4 regions of the Halalkalibacter sp. HAAS-P013 genome follow, and region 1 is predicted to be linked to each of the others. Evidence: riboswitches for the same ligand, from Rfam matches in the RefSeq annotation. Region 1 holds a riboswitch; each other region holds the start of a gene.

Region 1 (4,203 bases):
TTCATGTTGAAAAAATGAGCATTTTAAATGCATCAAAACCACTGCCGTTTCAAATTGAAGCTGATACAGACGCTTCAGAAGATGTTCGGCTAAAATATCGTTATTTGGATCTTCGTCGTCCAGATATGCAAGAGACGTTTAAACTACGTTATCGTACAACAAAGTTAATTCGTGATTTCCTTGACACGGAAACGTTCATGGAGATTGAAACTCCAATGTTAACAAAAAGTACACCAGAAGGGGCTCGTGATTATCTAGTTCCAAGCCGTGTTCATCATGGCGAGTTTTATGCTCTGCCACAATCACCGCAACTTTTCAAACAATTATTAATGGTTTCGGGTTTTGAACGTTATTATCAAATTGCACGTTGTTTCCGCGATGAAGACTTGCGTGCTGATCGTCAACCGGAGTTCACTCAAGTCGATATTGAAACATCGTTCATGGACAAAGAAGACTTAATTGCCATGATGGAAAAAATGATGGTAAAGATCTTGAAAGAAATCAAAGGCGTTGACGTTTCATTACCGTTTCCACGTTTGACATATGATGAAGCCATGAACCGTTTTGGTTCAGATAAACCGGACCTTCGTTTTGGGATGGAACTAATTGAACTATCAGAGATTGTGAAAGACTCAGAATTCAAAGTGTTCCAAAGTGCTCTTGCAAGTGGGGGAACAGTAAAAGGCTTGAACTTAAAAGGGGGAGCAAATAAGCTTTCTCGTAAAGAAATCGATGCTCTTACTGATTATGTAAAACAATATGGAGCGAAAGGCTTAGCATGGCTTAAGGTAGAAGAAGAAGGACTTAAAGGACCTATAGCTAAGTTCTTTACGGGAGAGATTTCTACTTCATTACAAGAAGCTCTTGGCGCTGAAGTTGGCGACTTATTATTCTTTGGTGCAGATAAGAAACAGGTTGTATTTGATAGCCTTGGTGCACTCCGTTTGAAATTTGGAAAACAGTTTGACTTGATCGATAAAAGTCAATTTAATTTCCTTTGGGTTGTTGATTTTCCACTTGTTGAATACGATGAGGAAGCTAAACGTTATGTTGCCTTACATCATCCGTTCACAAGTCCAGTAGAAGAAGATCTTGCTTTACTAGCAACTGATCCTGCAAGTGTACGTGCTAATGCGTATGATCTCGTATTAAACGGATATGAGCTTGGTGGTGGTTCGCAACGTATTTACCAAAGTGATATTCAAGAACAAATGTTTAAAGCACTTGGATTTTCTGAAGAGGAAGCTCGCGAACAGTTCGGTTTCTTGTTAGAAGCATTTGAATTTGGTACTCCGCCACACGGTGGGATTGCATTAGGACTAGATCGTCTAGTTATGCTACTAGCAGGTCGGACGAATTTACGTGACACCATTGCCTTCCCGAAAACAGCAAGTGCTAGTGATCTGTTGACGAATGCACCTGGTGAAGTAAGTGTTGAGCAGTTAATTGATTTAAATTTATCAATTATCGGGAGAAAATCTGAAAAGGTGAATGTTTAATCATATATTTGACAGTTAGGCAAAGCTAACGTATAATCACGTTAATTGAATATGAACGTTTGAAGAATTCAAACTTATCCAGAGTGGTGGAGGGACTGACCCTACGAAGCCCGGCAACCGTTTTGCAAGCCATGCAAAAAAAGGTGCTACTTTCAGCAGAATGTGACTCATTCTGAAAGATAAGTGAAGGCAAAAAAACCTTTCCTTATCTGGAGAGGTTTTTTATTTAAGAGGAGGGTATGGATATGCTACGAGTAGGTTTAATAGGATTTGGAACGGTTGGCAGCGGTGTATATGAACGCCTGACTAATTCAAAGGAGCAGCTAGAACAGCTGTTAGGAAAGAAAATACACATTTCAGCAATTCTTGTGAAAAGTCGTCAAAAACAACGCGCGTCTGATATTGAGTCGTTTGTTACAACTAGTTGGGATGAGTTTTGTAATTCAGCTGACTTTGATATCATTTTTGAAGCCATTGGAGGAATTGAACCTGCACTCTCATATACAACAGAATGGTTAGAAAAAGGTGTTCCAGTTATCACTGCTAACAAAAAGCTCGTCGCAGAGAAGGGACAATTACTTGAGAGATTAGCAGATCAACACTCGACCTATTATGGATATGAGGCAGCAGTTGCAGGTGGCATTCCGATTATTAATGCGTTAAAGGGAACACTCACAACTACACCAATATCAAGAATTTCTGGAATCTTAAATGGAACAACAAATTATATGTTAACAGAAATGATCGAAAACCATCGAGGATTTGCTGATGTTTTATTAGAGGCACAAGAGCTAGGTTATGCTGAGGCAGACCCAACTGACGATCTAGAAGGCTTTGATGCTTGGTACAAAATAAGAATTCTAAGTCGCTTATGTTTTGGAAGCTGGTCTTCTTCTAATGAATTTTCACGTAAAGGTGTATCGAGTATTAAGGATTGGCATGTTGAAATAGGAGAGCGTCTAGGGTTTAAGATAAAGTTAATTGCTGAGGCTTGGCAGGGTGAAGCTAAAGTAAATGGTTCTGTGACTCCAGCCTTTTTAACACAAAACGAACCGTTAGCAAGTGTTAGAGGAGTGACAAATGGAATATCAATTGAAGGTGATTCTATTAATCAACTTCTTTTTATTGGACCTGGTGCTGGGAAAGAGGCTACGGCAAATAGTATGGTTGAAGACTTCCTTTTCCATGAGCGTACTAGACATTCTCAAAGAAGCTTAGGAACGAAGGCAGAACAACGAAAAGAACCATTTACACATGCATTTGTTTTCCTAACTCATGCTGAAAGAGAAACTGCGCTTCATTGGGTGAAGGAAAATCAGATAGCTGTAATTGACACATTCTCTCACCATGAAGGAGAAGGATGGATTATCAAAAGTACAGACGGTACACCTTTTGAAACGTATCCAATCTATGGGGATATTTCAACACGTAGACGTTTAGAAACAATTCACTCAGCGCAATTCGGGGCGTTCTGATTTTAGCTTTTTATAAGCAGTCACTAAAGCGTATGCATCCTCCTTTATGTAATACGTCCGAACACCTCGACTTGTATGCAAATATAGAAAACCCATTGCACCTTTTTCTGGTTTCTTACGATAAGAAATATCAAAAATAGTTGTGAGTGGGTAAACATCATCTTTAACAGTGAGTTGATTATCAAATAGCTTCATATCAAATGACGTTTCAATTGTACGTTTTTCTGTCCAGCCAATTTCTTGACGAATTTCTATGCATGTTTGAGTAGCTAGCAGATTCATATAAGTCACCTCTAAAATGTGTGTATACAGTAAATAACTGTATCATACTGAGAAGCATTTACCAAATAATAGAGGTGAGTAAATAATCTGAATATTTTGTTGACGTACAATTGCTGATTTGATACTATAAATATAAATAAGTAAGAACTCCTAATATGTACGTAGAAATTTACGTTTTGAGCCAACAGATTAACATTGGGAGCTTGAGTTGAGAATCGGATTACAGGCCTTTTTGTTTAGGAAGTAAAATGGTTTTTACAGGGCACCCACCTTGTTTTAGAACAGGTTCATAACCATAATAAATACGGCATGATTGGGATTCTTGCTGTACATAGTAGGCAAGCAACTTCTCAAATAGAGAAGTTGTTTTTTTATGTAGTACGTGTTCCCCTCATGTCCGTTCCATTGCGCTCCAGCCAACTTGCTTTCCGCGGGGAGGTGTCGAGCCTCCTACGCCTGTGGGGTCTCGACCCTACCTCTTTATGAGGGCACTGAAAAAGTCCTTTTTAGCGGATTCAAGGAAGCAGCAATGGCTCCACACGTTGTGCGCCTGCTATGAGAAAACCACTCATAGCAGGCTTTAAGACAAAGCAACAGTTTCGCTCATTGCTTAAAGGCCACTGAAAAAGGTCAAAACCTTACCTTTTTCAGTGGCCTACCTCTTCATCCCGCAGGAGTCGAGTGACTTTTCGCTCCATTTCACTACGAGAAAAACGTTTCTTCACAGTAACAATCTTTAGGAAACAACTTTACTAAAAAGCCTAGTGTTTACTAATAATACAAGTTAATGTATGTTTGTAATCGTTTTAGGTAAACGTAGTAGTTAGTTTAGACTTTTAAGAATGGCTATGGTATAGTCATTGCGATAGATTGTTTGGAGGGAGCAAGGCGAATGTTGCATCAATTTTCTCGAAATGAATTGGCCATAGGTCACGATGGATTAGATC
Region 2 (4,203 bases), on a different contig from region 1:
TAATTTTTTAGGTGGATCTAACTCAACAATTACAGACTTTCGTTCCTTCACAATTTCTGGAAGCGGCTTTTCTTTTCGCGGAATTTCAATGGATTCCCGCATGAATCCAACTAATGGCCGGACCGTTTTACTAGTGATCGGTTCTGTAGTTTCTCTCACCTTTGCAAATGCTTCAATATGCTCAGGCGTCGTACCACAACAACCTCCCAATAAACGAACCCCCTGCTTAATAAACTTCTCTCCCATATCTTGAAAATAATCTGCATTCGATTGGTAGAACACACGCCCATCACGATAATCAGGTAAGCTTGCATTTGGGTACGCAGATAAAAACCCCTTTTTCGGTAACGCAATCGTTTCAAATGAACGAAGCATATGAAACGGACCTGTCCGACAATTTAATCCAACCACATCAGCTCCTATAGCTGTCAGTTGTTCAAACGCATCAGAAACGGCAATCCCACCATTCATCACACCTATTTCTCCGAGTGACAAATTTACAACTAAAGGCAAACCTGTTAATTTTCGCGCAAGGTTTGCAGCCATCGTAGCTTCTTCCAAATCGTAAAACGTCTCTAACAAAAGGCCGTCAACGCCTTCCGTTAATAGCTCATTCATTTGCTCTTTGAAGGCTTCCTCTATCTCGTCAAGGCTCCATTCTTCTAATTGAAACCGTCTAATCCCTCCAACAGTTCCTAGTACAAACGTATTCTCACCAGAAGCTTCTTTTGCTAAACGTACGCCTGAGCGATTGATGGAGCGAACCTCTTTCTCTAGCCCATATTTTTCTAGCTTCAGTTTGTTCGCAGCATACGTATTAGATTGAATCACATCAGCTCCAGCCAAGGCGTATTTCTTATGAGCATTTAGTATGATATCTGGATTTTTTACATTTACTTCTTCAAAGCATTGGTCGACTCCTTGCTCATATAGCAACGTTCCCATTGCTCCATCTCCGATTAAGACTTTTGATGCTAGTTGTTCTAAAAAGCTCATTCATTCTCCCTCTCTTTCACTTGACGGAATGCTTGATCAAGATCAGCAATTAAATCCTCTGCCCGCTCAATCCCAACAGAAAAACGCAACAAGCGATTGCAAACACCATTTGCTATACGAATATCTTCAGGAATGTCCATATGTGTTTGCGTAGCAGGGTACGTCATCAAACTCTCAACCCCACCTAAACTTTCTGCAAAAGAGACGAGTTTCAACTGCTGTAAAAATGGGTTGACCCACTCTTCTTTTAATATCCGAAAAGAAATCATTCCACCTTTTCCAGGATATAGGACGTCTATTACACCTTCTTGCGCCTCTAAATATTTTACGATTGCTTTCGCATTTTCTTGATGTTTATCCATTCGAAGGGCCAGAGTCTTCATCCCTCTAATTAACTGATATGAATCGAAAGCTGATAAGATTGCTCCGATCCCGTTATGGTAATAACCAATACGTTCACAAAGCTCTTCTCCTTTTGCAGCAATGAGCCCAGCGATCACATCGTTGTGGCCACCTAAATATTTAGAAGCGCTATGTATAACGATATCTGCACCGTCCACAAGTGGTTGTTGCAAAAGTGGGGTATAAAACGTATTATCAACAATTAATAAAATTCCGTATTTTTTGGCTATTTTAGCTAGTTCAACAATCGACGCTTCTTGCATTAATGGGTTCGTAGGCGTTTCGATAAATAATGCCTTTGTATTATCAGTAATACAGTTTTCAAACTGTTCAAGGTTACGAGGGTCTGCAAAAGAAAAAGTTAAACCCCAACGATTCCATCCTTGTTCAAATAAACGATAGGTTCCTCCGTACAGATCTTGTGATGCTAAAATTTCATCTCCTTGTTCAAAAAGAGAAAGAACCGTTTGAATGGCTGCCATCCCCGAGCTGCAAGCAAAACCTCGTTCCCCCTCTTCCAACTCCGCTATCGCTTTTTCTACGACCTCTCTAGTTGGATTACCTGTTCTTGCGTAATCATACCCTGTCGACTCCCCAATTCCCGTGTGCCTATATGCAGTTGAAAAATACACAGGTGTATTAATGGTCCCTGTTGGATTATCTGAACGATTTCCAATTTGTACTAAGATTGTCTCAAGTTTCTCACGGTTCATTTATAAGACCTCCACATTTATATCATTCATTAATAAATATTAAAAACCACCTTCTATTTAAAATAAGAAGAAGGTGGTTGTGTTATCAATCGCCTCTCCTTATCTTTCAAGCCGTCAACTTGATGGATTTAGCACCTGACCGAAATCGGCTGGTTGCTGAGACATCTTTGGGCCAGTCCCTCCGTCTCTCTTGATAAGAAAATCAATTATTCATATTTTTCATTTAATCAAAATTACAACAAATTTCGAACTTTTGCAAGAAAAATTTTTCCTGCAAGTAGATTAAATCATTAGAAAAAAGCGCAACAGCAACGATCAATACATATTTAATTTTTTATTCTAAGGAAGCATCAATATTTAAGTTTTCTTCATTTCCGCAGACACAACGCTTGAAGCCTGTTTCATATTCACCTTTTTCATTTCTACTCCCACGTAGAATATATTTTTCACTACAAACTGGACAACGAATCACAACACGATAACGTCCTTCAGCCATATTGATCACCCTTTACTTATTAAATTCTACAAACCTATACATCTAATTGATGAGCTCGCTTCACCTTTTTTAACGCTACCCACCATAGAAAAAACATAAATGGAATTATCGCAACTAAGAAATACATTCCGAAAAAAAGCAAAATAAAATCATAGACGCCGTGTAAAATAATAGGCAAACTTAACGACAACGTCAAATGTTTCCCCCTTTTATCTTCTTCTACTTTAGCTCTTCCAAGATAATATCCCATGATGACACCGTACAAAGCGTGACTAGATACAGGCAATAAAGCTCGGCCAAAAGCTGTTTCTAAGCCATTAGCTATTAAATAAAAAACATTTTCTAATGTTGCAAATCCTAGTGAAAGAGAGGCGCCGTAGACGATTCCATCATAGCGTCTCGCAAAGGTCGCATGTTGATACACAAAAACCCAAAGTAGAAACCATTTAAAGAATTCTTCCACGAACCCATACAAAAAGAAGGCTCTTGTAAACGGATGTGTAAAATACCCTTCCGTCGTGAATGCATACTGTAAAACCATAACAGGAAATACAAGTAACACTCCAATTAAAAACGTTCGAAAAACAAGCGAAACCGTATTCGAACTATAATGATTTCGCAAATAAAAATATGATAATAATGCCATTCCTGGAGCTATTGCTGCTGTAATAAGTGCAAACAATTCGCCAATCCTTTCTCCTTGCGTTACGATTTATTACTCAAACCAAAGCTTATATGGTAATATAATATAATTATGCAAAACATTGTGAAATTGGGGTGACCTTTTTGAAGAAAATTCTTGTTTTACATACTGGTGGCACCATCGCCATGCAAGAAAATGAACATGGAGCAGTCCAACCAAACTTAATAAACCCATTATATTCCACTATCGAATCGCTATCAACCATTGCCTCTGTGATTGTGGATGATTACTTAAATTTACCTTCTCCTCACATGACTCCTAGTTTAATGGTTGATTTAGCAAAAAGGTTAAAAGAGCGAGTAAAAGACGATCAATTAGATGGCATTGTTGTCACTCACGGGACGGACACCCTTGAAGAAACAGCGTATTTACTAGACCTTATTCTTGATTGGGATACTCCGGTGATTATTACAGGAGCGATGCGTTCTAGTAATGAGCTTGGTGCAGATGGTCCACATAATCTAATTGCATCAGTAAGAGTAGCAGCAAGTGACGAGGCACGAGGAAAAGGAGTTCTCGTTGTCTTAAATGACGAAATTCACACAGCAAAAAATGTAACGAAAACTCATTCAAGTAATATTGCGACATTTCAAAGCCCTCAATACGGCCCAATTGGAATTGTTACAAAACGCGGGGTGTTTTTTCACCATACATTAACGAAACGTGATTGCCATCCTGTAACACAAATGACGAAAAAAGTAGCTTTGTTAAAGACCTATGCTGGCATGGACGAAACAATCATCGAAGCCGTCGCTACCACTCACATTGACGGGTTAGTTATTGAAGCATTCGGTCAAGGGAATGTCCCTCCAACCATTATGCCTGCACTAAAGTCATTGATCACCCGTAACATTCCGGTAGTACTGGTATCGCGTTGTTTCAACGGCGTCGTC
Region 3 (4,203 bases), on a different contig from region 1:
GGTTTTCCTAAGGGGACTAACCAATCTCTGATTAAATCTATATATGTCGTGCCATAAGACACAGGACAATTGGTGCATTCCCCCATAATAATACCAATACAATCTTGGAATTTTCCTGACATCGATAGCTGAGTAAAGTAGCGATAAATCATTGTCGTAGGAGAATTGATTTCTTCTAAGAAAAGTATTTTACCTTTTGTATCAAATTCATATGGTGTACCCAGTGTATTAATGAGCGAAGTCATATTTCCACCTACTATGGGACCCGTTACATTACCTTGAACTAAACTCATCAGTGGCATATTGGGTGGATTTTGAATAGATCTAGGAGAAAGTAATGTAGAATTAGCTTGAAAGAATTGATTATAATTATAAGATGGAGTATCTGCTCTAAAATCAACAAGCATTAAGCTATGAAAGGTAATTAAATTACTAAATTGATTCAAAATATTAAGTAGTACTGTAATGTCACTATAACCGGAAATTATTTTAGGGTTATCTCTTATTACAGCGTAGTCTAGATATGGAAGAATGGTCTGAACCCCAGTCCCTCCACGTGTTGTGAGTATCATTTTGACACCTGGATCTGTAAACATGTTCATCACATCTTCAGCTCTTTGTTCTGCCGTTGTAGCGACGATGCCCTCAAATGAATAAACGTTCCTGCCAAAAGCAATATTAAAACCCATATCCCTAATTGTTTGAACTCTAGTATTTATGATATTAGCATCAAGAGGGCTGCCAGCTGTAACCAATCCAATCGTATCTCCTCTTTGTAACAATGGTGGTCTTATAGCCATTTTACTCCTCCCTTGTCTTCACTTTTCTGAAACGGCTAGAGTTATTAATGTGCGTATATATAAATGTATGAAAACATATTTATTTTATAAACATTTTTTTCTAATGGACCCATAAGATAACTTATGAACAGTGTATCACTAGATAGGATGACTTGCATGCGATCATATACATCACGTGTTACATCATTAGGCTGTGCAGTAAACGATCCGTTCTTCCCCTTTTGTCCACTGCTCATACAAACCGCCATCTCAAATACTTTTTTATTTTCCATGATAAAACAATAAGGCTGCTTTTGATCAGCCGTCTTTTTCCATTCAAAAAGTTACTTCATTAGCATCGCATCCAAATATGAGGTTTATTATGATATTAGCTTTATCTCCTCCGGGGTATTAATATGTTCAAACACCGGAATAATTTCTGTGATTATTTCATCTTTAAATACTTGTTTTAGCTGGCTTTTCTTTTGTTTGGCTATTTTTAATTGATTAAAATTATTAAAGAAAATAAAGGACTGATTCTTAAATTGCTGACCTTGTTTAATTGTTGGGTTATGCAAATCAAAAAACAAATCTAATAATTCATTATAGGATACTTTCCAAGGGTCAAACCATATTTCTACTATATCTACATTTGTTCCTTTTAATTGTCTAATTTGAACATACTCAATACCACGAAAATCTGTAATAAAAGCCTGTTGACTGAAAAATTCACTTGCACCAAACACTGCTCTTTCCATTAATGATCGCTCCTTTTGAGCGATAAGCCTTCTTTCCATTAAAAAAACCTCTCTTTTTTGAAAGAGAGGTTAGTATTAATAAATACATTTCTCTCATCTTTCAAAGGTTACACCTTTGCAGGAATTAGCACCGTTCAAGTTAATATTTAAACTTGATGGTTGCCGGGTTTCATAGGGCCTGTCCCTCTACCACTCTGGATAAGAAGTTTATCGCTATTTATTTTTTATGTTTATTAGTGTTACTTTTAATAATATCAATCTCTAATTCAAAATTCAACTAATACTTTTAAATATATTAAAAAACTTTCATCCTCTTATTAAGAAATGCTCCTAAGTAGGGATCTCAATACCCCTTCGTTGTTATTATTTTTCAATAAATTTATCAACCATCGCTTTATCATTGCCTATAAAATAAGTTGTAAACGTAGTTAATTAATATCGTCGTAATTTGGTCTTCAAAGGGATAAGGTAGGTTCGGCTCCTTTTACTCTTGCTCCTAATATAATGACATAATCAATGCCTCGCTCAAGTTTGAAATGACTGTAATGTATGATTTGAACATGTAAAAAACATACATAAATAAATAAAATAAAACTGGAAATCAGTATTATGATTAGGCTCTTTTTCCCCCATATCCCTATTCCCTTTCTATAAGGTCTCAACAAACAAAAAGAGTTGCCATACTGAACTGACAACTCTTTTTGTTTTACTGTAACTGTTCTAATTCTTGTTCTAAAAATACCATTAATTCTTGAATCATCGAATCTGAGAAATCAAAGCGAATTCCTGCCGCCTCATATACTTCAGGTAAAGATTTCGATGAACCGAGAGCCAATGCTTTTTTATAATTTTCAAGTGCTTGTTCTGGATTTTCCCGGTATTGTTTGTACATTTGGACTGCTCCTAGTTGGGCAATCACATATTCTATATAATAAAATGGCACCTCAAAAATATGAAGAACACGCAACCAAGCTGTTTGTTGCCATTTCTCATAACCATTCCAATTTACCACATTCGAGTCTATATTTAGCATCAGTTCTTTGTACTTTCTATCGCGTTCATCAGATGTATGATCTGGATTTTCATACATCCAATGCTGGAACTGATCAATGATCATCCCAAGAGGAAGAAAATCGATTATTCCTTTTAACTGCTCTTTCTTTGCACGTATAAGATCTGCCTCATCTTTATAAAAGAGATTCCACTGGTCCATAGTCAAAAGTTCCATTGACATACTTGCTAATTCTGCTGATTCCATTGGTGTCTCACGATAGTCTCCAATTGGTTGCTTTCTCATTAAGTCATTATGAATACAATGCCCCATTTCGTGAAGCAAAGTAATCATATCATCTTGTGTCTTGGATGCATTCATAAAAATAAACGAAAGCTGTGATACAGGGAGATTAGAACAAAAACCGCCAGGCGCTTTGCCTTTTCGACTATTTAAATCAAGCATCCCACGTTCATCCATCGTTGTTAGAAGCTCAGCAAACCGTGGATCAAGGTTTCCAAGGATAACCTTCGACTTTTCAATAAGCTCCTCAGTTGTTGTAAAAGGTTGTAATGGCTTTTGCTCTTGTGGAACACCTTGTCTATCCCATGGTCTATACGTGTCAACACCTAGTTCAGTCTTATGCTGTTTCTGTAATTTTTCTTTGAGCGGTTTGACATACTTACGAATTGATACTGCTAAGTTTTTACAGTCCTGTGGCGTATAATCAAAGCGCTCATATTTTTTAAACATATAATCCCTGTAATTCGTTAACCCTGTGTTTTGAGCTTTTTGATGACGTAACACAATAAGCTCATTCATAATTTGTTGCAGCTCTGCTTCCTTGGAGAGGATGGCTTCAGAAATTAAAGTAAGAGCTTGTTGTCTCGTATTACGATCAGGGTCTTGTATGTATGGAGAAAGTTCACTTAATGTCAGTTCTTCATTACCCCATTGAACGGTTAATCCTCCTGTATGTTCAAAATAATTCGTTGCAAGCGCATCTTCTTTTACTTCTAAGTCAATATTTTCTAATCTGAAAATTTCTTTTGCATTTTGTTTTCTTTTAATCAACTGTTCATACAAAATAGGGTCTAATTGGCCGTTTGCCTTAGAAGATAAAAATGCCTCATCAAATAAAGAATTATATTTCTTAAAAAGGGGGTCAATGACACTTTGGTCATGCTCAAAAATCTCTTTTGCCTTTTTAGAGTCACTTTGACATTGAAAGTCGATGTAATGCCCAGACATTGCTTCCTCAATGGCATCAAATAGCTCTGACTGTTTTTTAAGCCATGATTCTAATTCCTCTACATTGTCCGTAGATTCCTGTAACAACGCATCAAACATCTCCGCTATTTTCTTAGGTTCATTAAAGTTCAGTTTCTCTACATAAAATGTTGACATGAATCGTCCTCCTTTTCAGGTAAGCTCATCGTACCAGAATACAATGTAATAATAAATACAAAATTATCCAAACAAAAAAGGCAGCCTCGACTAAGTCGAAGCCACCTTACACAATTTATTATTTTTCCATCCAGTTTGTGTGGAATGTTCCTTCTTTATCAACACGTTGATACGTATGAGCACCAAAGTAATCTCTTTGCGCTTGTAGAAGGTTAGCCGGAAGTGTTTCTGTACGATAGCTGTCAAAGTATGCTAACGCACTTGCAAG
Region 4 (4,203 bases), on a different contig from region 1:
TGACCAATAAAACTAGAAAGCATACGGACAGGTCAAATAATTAGAGATTGTATTATTAATATTGGGAACAAAAGGGGGTTCCATTTCCTTCATAACTGAAATGAAGGACGCTTTCCTTGGTTTTCAACGGCGTTTGGGGGCTGTCCTAAAAGTCCGGAACAGAGGAAGGAATGGCTCCGTTCGCTACGCGCCTTTAGAGGAGAAACCCACTCCTCTAAAGGCTTTTAAAAGATGTAGCGACTCCGCTCATTGCTTCGGGGGTGTCTCAAAAGGTCAAAAACAGACCTTTTGAGACACCCCCTTTCTCTTGAATTTTCACCGCTTTTTGACTTTCATCACATTTATGAAATCCATTCAATTTCACCCGCGTTTGGGTCTTCACACCTACTCTCCTTAAAAACGAATTATGAGAATAAAAGATGCACACGATTCTTCTAGAAAAATCGTGTGCATAAGTACGTCTCTATTTAATTTTTTTATAGTCCAGCTTGCTCTTTTAAAGCAGCCGCTTTATTCGTTTGTTCCCATGGCAATTCGACATCTGTACGCCCAAAGTGTCCGTATGCTGCTGTTTGCTTGTAAATCGGACGACGTAAGTCAAGCATTTTAATAATACCTGCAGGACGCAGATCAAAGTTTTCACGCACAAGAGCCACTAGTGACTCTTCAGATACTTTTCCAGTACCAAATGTATCAATAGAGATCGATACAGGTTGTGCAACACCAATGGCATAAGCTAACTGGACTTCACATTTATCAGCAAGACCAGCCGCAACAATATTTTTCGCTACGTAACGAGCTGCATATGCTCCTGAGCGGTCAACTTTCGTCGCATCTTTACCAGAGAATGCTCCACCACCATGACGTGCATATCCACCGTATGTATCAACGATGATCTTACGCCCTGTTAAACCAGCATCTCCTTGAGGTCCCCCAATAACGAAACGGCCTGTTGGGTTAATGAAATATTTCGTATTCTCATCAATTAATTCTTTTGGGACAACTGGGTTAATGACATATTCTTTTAAATTACGTTGAATTTGCTCTAGAGTTACTTCTGGATGATGTTGTGTTGAAATAACGATCGTATCAATACGTACAGGTTTTCCATCCTCATCATACTCTACGGTTACTTGCGTTTTCCCATCCGGACGAAGATAAGGAAGAATCTCATCTTTTCGTACCTCAGTTAAGCGACGAGCAATTTTATGACTTAGTGAAATTGGAAGAGGCATTAACTCTTTCGTCTCGTTATTAGCATAACCAAACATAAGTCCTTGGTCGCCAGCACCAATTGCTTCAATTTCTTCATCCGTCATTTGACCTTCGCGAGCTTCTAGTGCCTTGTCAACACCTTGAGCAATATCTGCTGACTGCTCATCAATTGATGTAAGTACTGCACTCGTTTCATAGTCAAAACCGTATTTTGCACGAGTATAACCAATTCCTTTAATTGTTTCACGAACGATCTTAGGAATATCGACATACGTACTTGTCGTAATCTCTCCCGCAACTAATACTAAGCCAGTTGTAACAGATGTTTCGCAAGCTACACGAGCATTCGGGTCATTGGTTAAAATCGCATCAAGAATTGCATCTGAAATTTGATCACAAATTTTATCAGGATGCCCTTCTGTTACTGATTCCGACGTAAACAAACGTCTGCTTTTCAATTCTGTCATTATCAAATTCCTCCTTTAAACGAAACCACTGAAAAAGGTACAAACCCACCTTTTTCAATGTCTCTATATTAAGTAGCAATGATTCCGCACGCTGCTCGTCTGCTATGAGAAACCCACTAATAGCAAACTCCTAGGTGTGATACATTTCTCACACCATTGGCAGCGGCTGCGTTCCATTGCTTCGAGTACATTGAAAAAGAAAACCCCTCTTTTTCAGTACACTCCTTTAAACACCGCTTTGTACTAAGCTTGTGTTTTTCTTTGAGACGGCACTCATGCCCCATCGAATGGGAAATACCTACCTGTAAAGCCGTATAAACGATAAAAACCCTTCTCCTGTAGAGGAAAAGGGTTGAATGTTTACCTTTAGCCTCTTATCGTCCAAGGCATAGCCTTGCAGGTTAGCACCTTTTCACTCATGGCTTTAAAGTGTTGGTTGCTGGGCTTCTTCGGGCCTGTCCCTCCGCCTACTCAGGATAAGAGTATCCGTTCGACGCATATCATATCGCACATGTTGTTTAGTGTCAACATATCCGACTCCTATTAAAAATTTAATCAAATTATCATTAAGATTTATTGTTATTGTGCACGATTCATTTAATACTATGCTAAAAACGAGTATTAATCATAATTCTTGCTAATAAAGATATAAGATCTAAAAGCAGGAAGTCAAAGAGGCCACTGAAAAAGGTACGGTTTTGACCTTTTTCAGTGGCCTTTAAGCAAACCTTGCCTTTTGTTATTTTAGTACGGTGTATCATCTCGCCTCTCTTGACGGTTTTCATTTTGTCTTTCCCTTTGTTGTTGCTTTTTCTCCCTTTCCTTCTCCAATTCTTGCTCTTTTCGAAGTTCTTCTCGAAGTTGCATTTTCATTAATTCATTTGCATTATCCCGAGGTTTCACTTGGCTATAAACCCCACTAGCTGTTAAGCCAATAATAAGTGCCATCAGTACTTGTTCTCCCCACTCCCTTGGAATAAACCAAAGTATACCAGCTATTCCAATCGCTAATAGAGCACGATATTGCTTTTCAATACCAAAGGCATTTCCTATCACCGTTACAAGCGCCGCTACTACTGCTGAAACAGTAGCGACATCCAACATAGAAACTTGCTGCAAATAGAACGCCTCCTTCATTTCTCTTTACCTAGATTGTATGCATGAAGAAGAAATTTAGGAACAATAAAGCAATTTGATTAGTTGGTGGCCAGTAACCCAAAAAAACATCCTACGAAAACACATTTTCTATTAAATATATCACAAATGGAAAATTCAATTAATAGTATAGACTATTAGACTTATTATGTTATACTAATTTACAAGATTTTGTATTTAATGCTAACAATCAAAAAATTAAAGAAAGGGTTTTGCGACAATGAATACAATCAACCTTCATTCCGAATTAATTAACTTAGTGAACTCAGACATGGTTCACCTTAATCTTCCTATCTCCTCATTAATTGAAAAGTCGTTAATGTGCGGTGAGGGGAAGCTCACATCTACAGGTGCACTTAGTGTTGAAACTGGCGCTTACACTGGTCGTTCCCCTAAAGACAAATTCATTGTCAACGAACCAAGTGTAAAAGAAAGCATTGAATGGGGAACGGTCAATCAGCCGATTGATAAAGATACGTTTACCTCCCTATATTTTAAAGTGATTGACCACTTAAAAAACAAAAGTGAAATTTTTGTATCCGATGGCTATGCTGGCGCTGACAACAGATATCAAATTCCATTAAAAGTCATTAACGAATTTGCATGGCACCAGGTTTTTGCACGTCAATTATTTATTCGTCCTACCAAAGATCAAAAGGAACCTTCACAGAAAGAGTTCACAATTATATCAGCTCCGTCTTTTAAAGCCGATCCTATAAATGACGGAACAAACTCAGAAGCATTTGTCATCATTTCTTTTGAAGAACGTATTATTTTAATTGGCGGAACGGAATATGCAGGCGAAATGAAGAAATCCATCTTCTCCGTTATGAATTTCATACTCCCCGAGCAAGATGTACTCTCGATGCATTGCTCTGCAAATGCAGGAAGAGAGGGTGACGTCGCCCTGTTCTTCGGTCTTTCAGGAACAGGCAAGACAACGTTATCAGCTGATCCTCTTCGTTCATTAATTGGAGATGATGAGCATGGTTGGTCAAGTAATGGCGTATTTAATATCGAGGGGGGTTGTTACGCTAAATGTGTAAACCTTTCAAAAGAAAAAGAGCCACAAATCTGGAATGCTATTCGATTTGGAACAGTTCTTGAAAATGTAGCTATTGACGTTGAAACAGGCAATGCAAATTACGATGATACATCGTTAACCGAAAATACCCGAGCGGCATATCCGATTGATGCAATCCCTAATGCTTTAGTTCCAAGTGTTGCAGGACATCCAAAAACAATCATTTTCCTAACAGCAGATGCTTTTGGTGTTTTGCCGCCAATTAGTAAGTTAACAAAGGAACAGGCAATGTATCATTTCTTATCTGGATACACTAGTAAACTTGCTGGAACAGAACGTGGT

Evidence for each region. A riboswitch is a leader RNA that binds a small molecule or an ion and turns the genes downstream of it on or off. The one in region 1 is predicted to bind S-adenosylmethionine.
Region 2: linked by a shared signal. The riboswitch ahead of AC1FXP_RS02720 (methionine biosynthesis PLP-dependent protein) and the one ahead of AC1FXP_RS13545 (homoserine dehydrogenase) in region 1 are both predicted to bind S-adenosylmethionine.
Region 3: linked by a shared signal. The riboswitch ahead of AC1FXP_RS00985 (peptide-methionine (S)-S-oxide reductase) and the one ahead of AC1FXP_RS13545 (homoserine dehydrogenase) in region 1 are both predicted to bind S-adenosylmethionine.
Region 4: linked by a shared signal. The riboswitch ahead of metK (methionine adenosyltransferase) and the one ahead of AC1FXP_RS13545 (homoserine dehydrogenase) in region 1 are both predicted to bind S-adenosylmethionine.

The regions. Positions count from the first base shown of each region.
Region 1 is NZ_JBWQTU010000009.1:82,444-86,646, reverse strand. Features, by position in the region: gene aspS (aspartate--tRNA ligase) at 1-1,499, shown strand, start outside; SAM riboswitch class I at 1,571-1,685, shown strand; gene AC1FXP_RS13545 (homoserine dehydrogenase) at 1,745-2,974, shown strand; gene AC1FXP_RS13540 (hypothetical protein) at 2,951-3,256, opposite strand; RNA gene ssrS (6S RNA) at 3,401-3,580, shown strand; gene AC1FXP_RS13530 (tRNA threonylcarbamoyladenosine dehydratase) at 4,149-4,203, shown strand, end outside.
Region 2 is NZ_JBWQTU010000001.1:514,401-518,603, forward strand. Features, by position in the region: gene AC1FXP_RS02715 (bifunctional homocysteine S-methyltransferase/methylenetetrahydrofolate reductase) at 1-996, opposite strand, end outside; gene AC1FXP_RS02720 (methionine biosynthesis PLP-dependent protein) at 993-2,111, opposite strand; SAM riboswitch class I at 2,208-2,311, opposite strand; gene AC1FXP_RS02725 (hypothetical protein) at 2,446-2,607, opposite strand; gene prsW (glutamic-type intramembrane protease PrsW) at 2,642-3,289, opposite strand; gene AC1FXP_RS02735 (asparaginase) at 3,394-4,203, shown strand, end outside.
Region 3 is NZ_JBWQTU010000001.1:178,255-182,457, reverse strand. Features, by position in the region: gene AC1FXP_RS00995 (S66 peptidase family protein) at 1-800, opposite strand, end outside; partial or broken gene AC1FXP_RS00990 (hypothetical protein) at 845-1,108, opposite strand; gene AC1FXP_RS00985 (peptide-methionine (S)-S-oxide reductase) at 1,160-1,576, opposite strand; SAM riboswitch class I at 1,628-1,742, opposite strand; gene AC1FXP_RS00980 (M3 family oligoendopeptidase) at 2,244-3,935, opposite strand; gene gndA (NADP-dependent phosphogluconate dehydrogenase) at 4,054-4,203, opposite strand, start outside.
Region 4 is NZ_JBWQTU010000005.1:20,598-24,800, reverse strand. Features, by position in the region: gene metK (methionine adenosyltransferase) at 477-1,682, opposite strand; SAM riboswitch class I at 2,054-2,165, opposite strand; gene AC1FXP_RS08450 (hypothetical protein) at 2,427-2,801, opposite strand; gene pckA (phosphoenolpyruvate carboxykinase (ATP)) at 3,058-4,203, shown strand, end outside.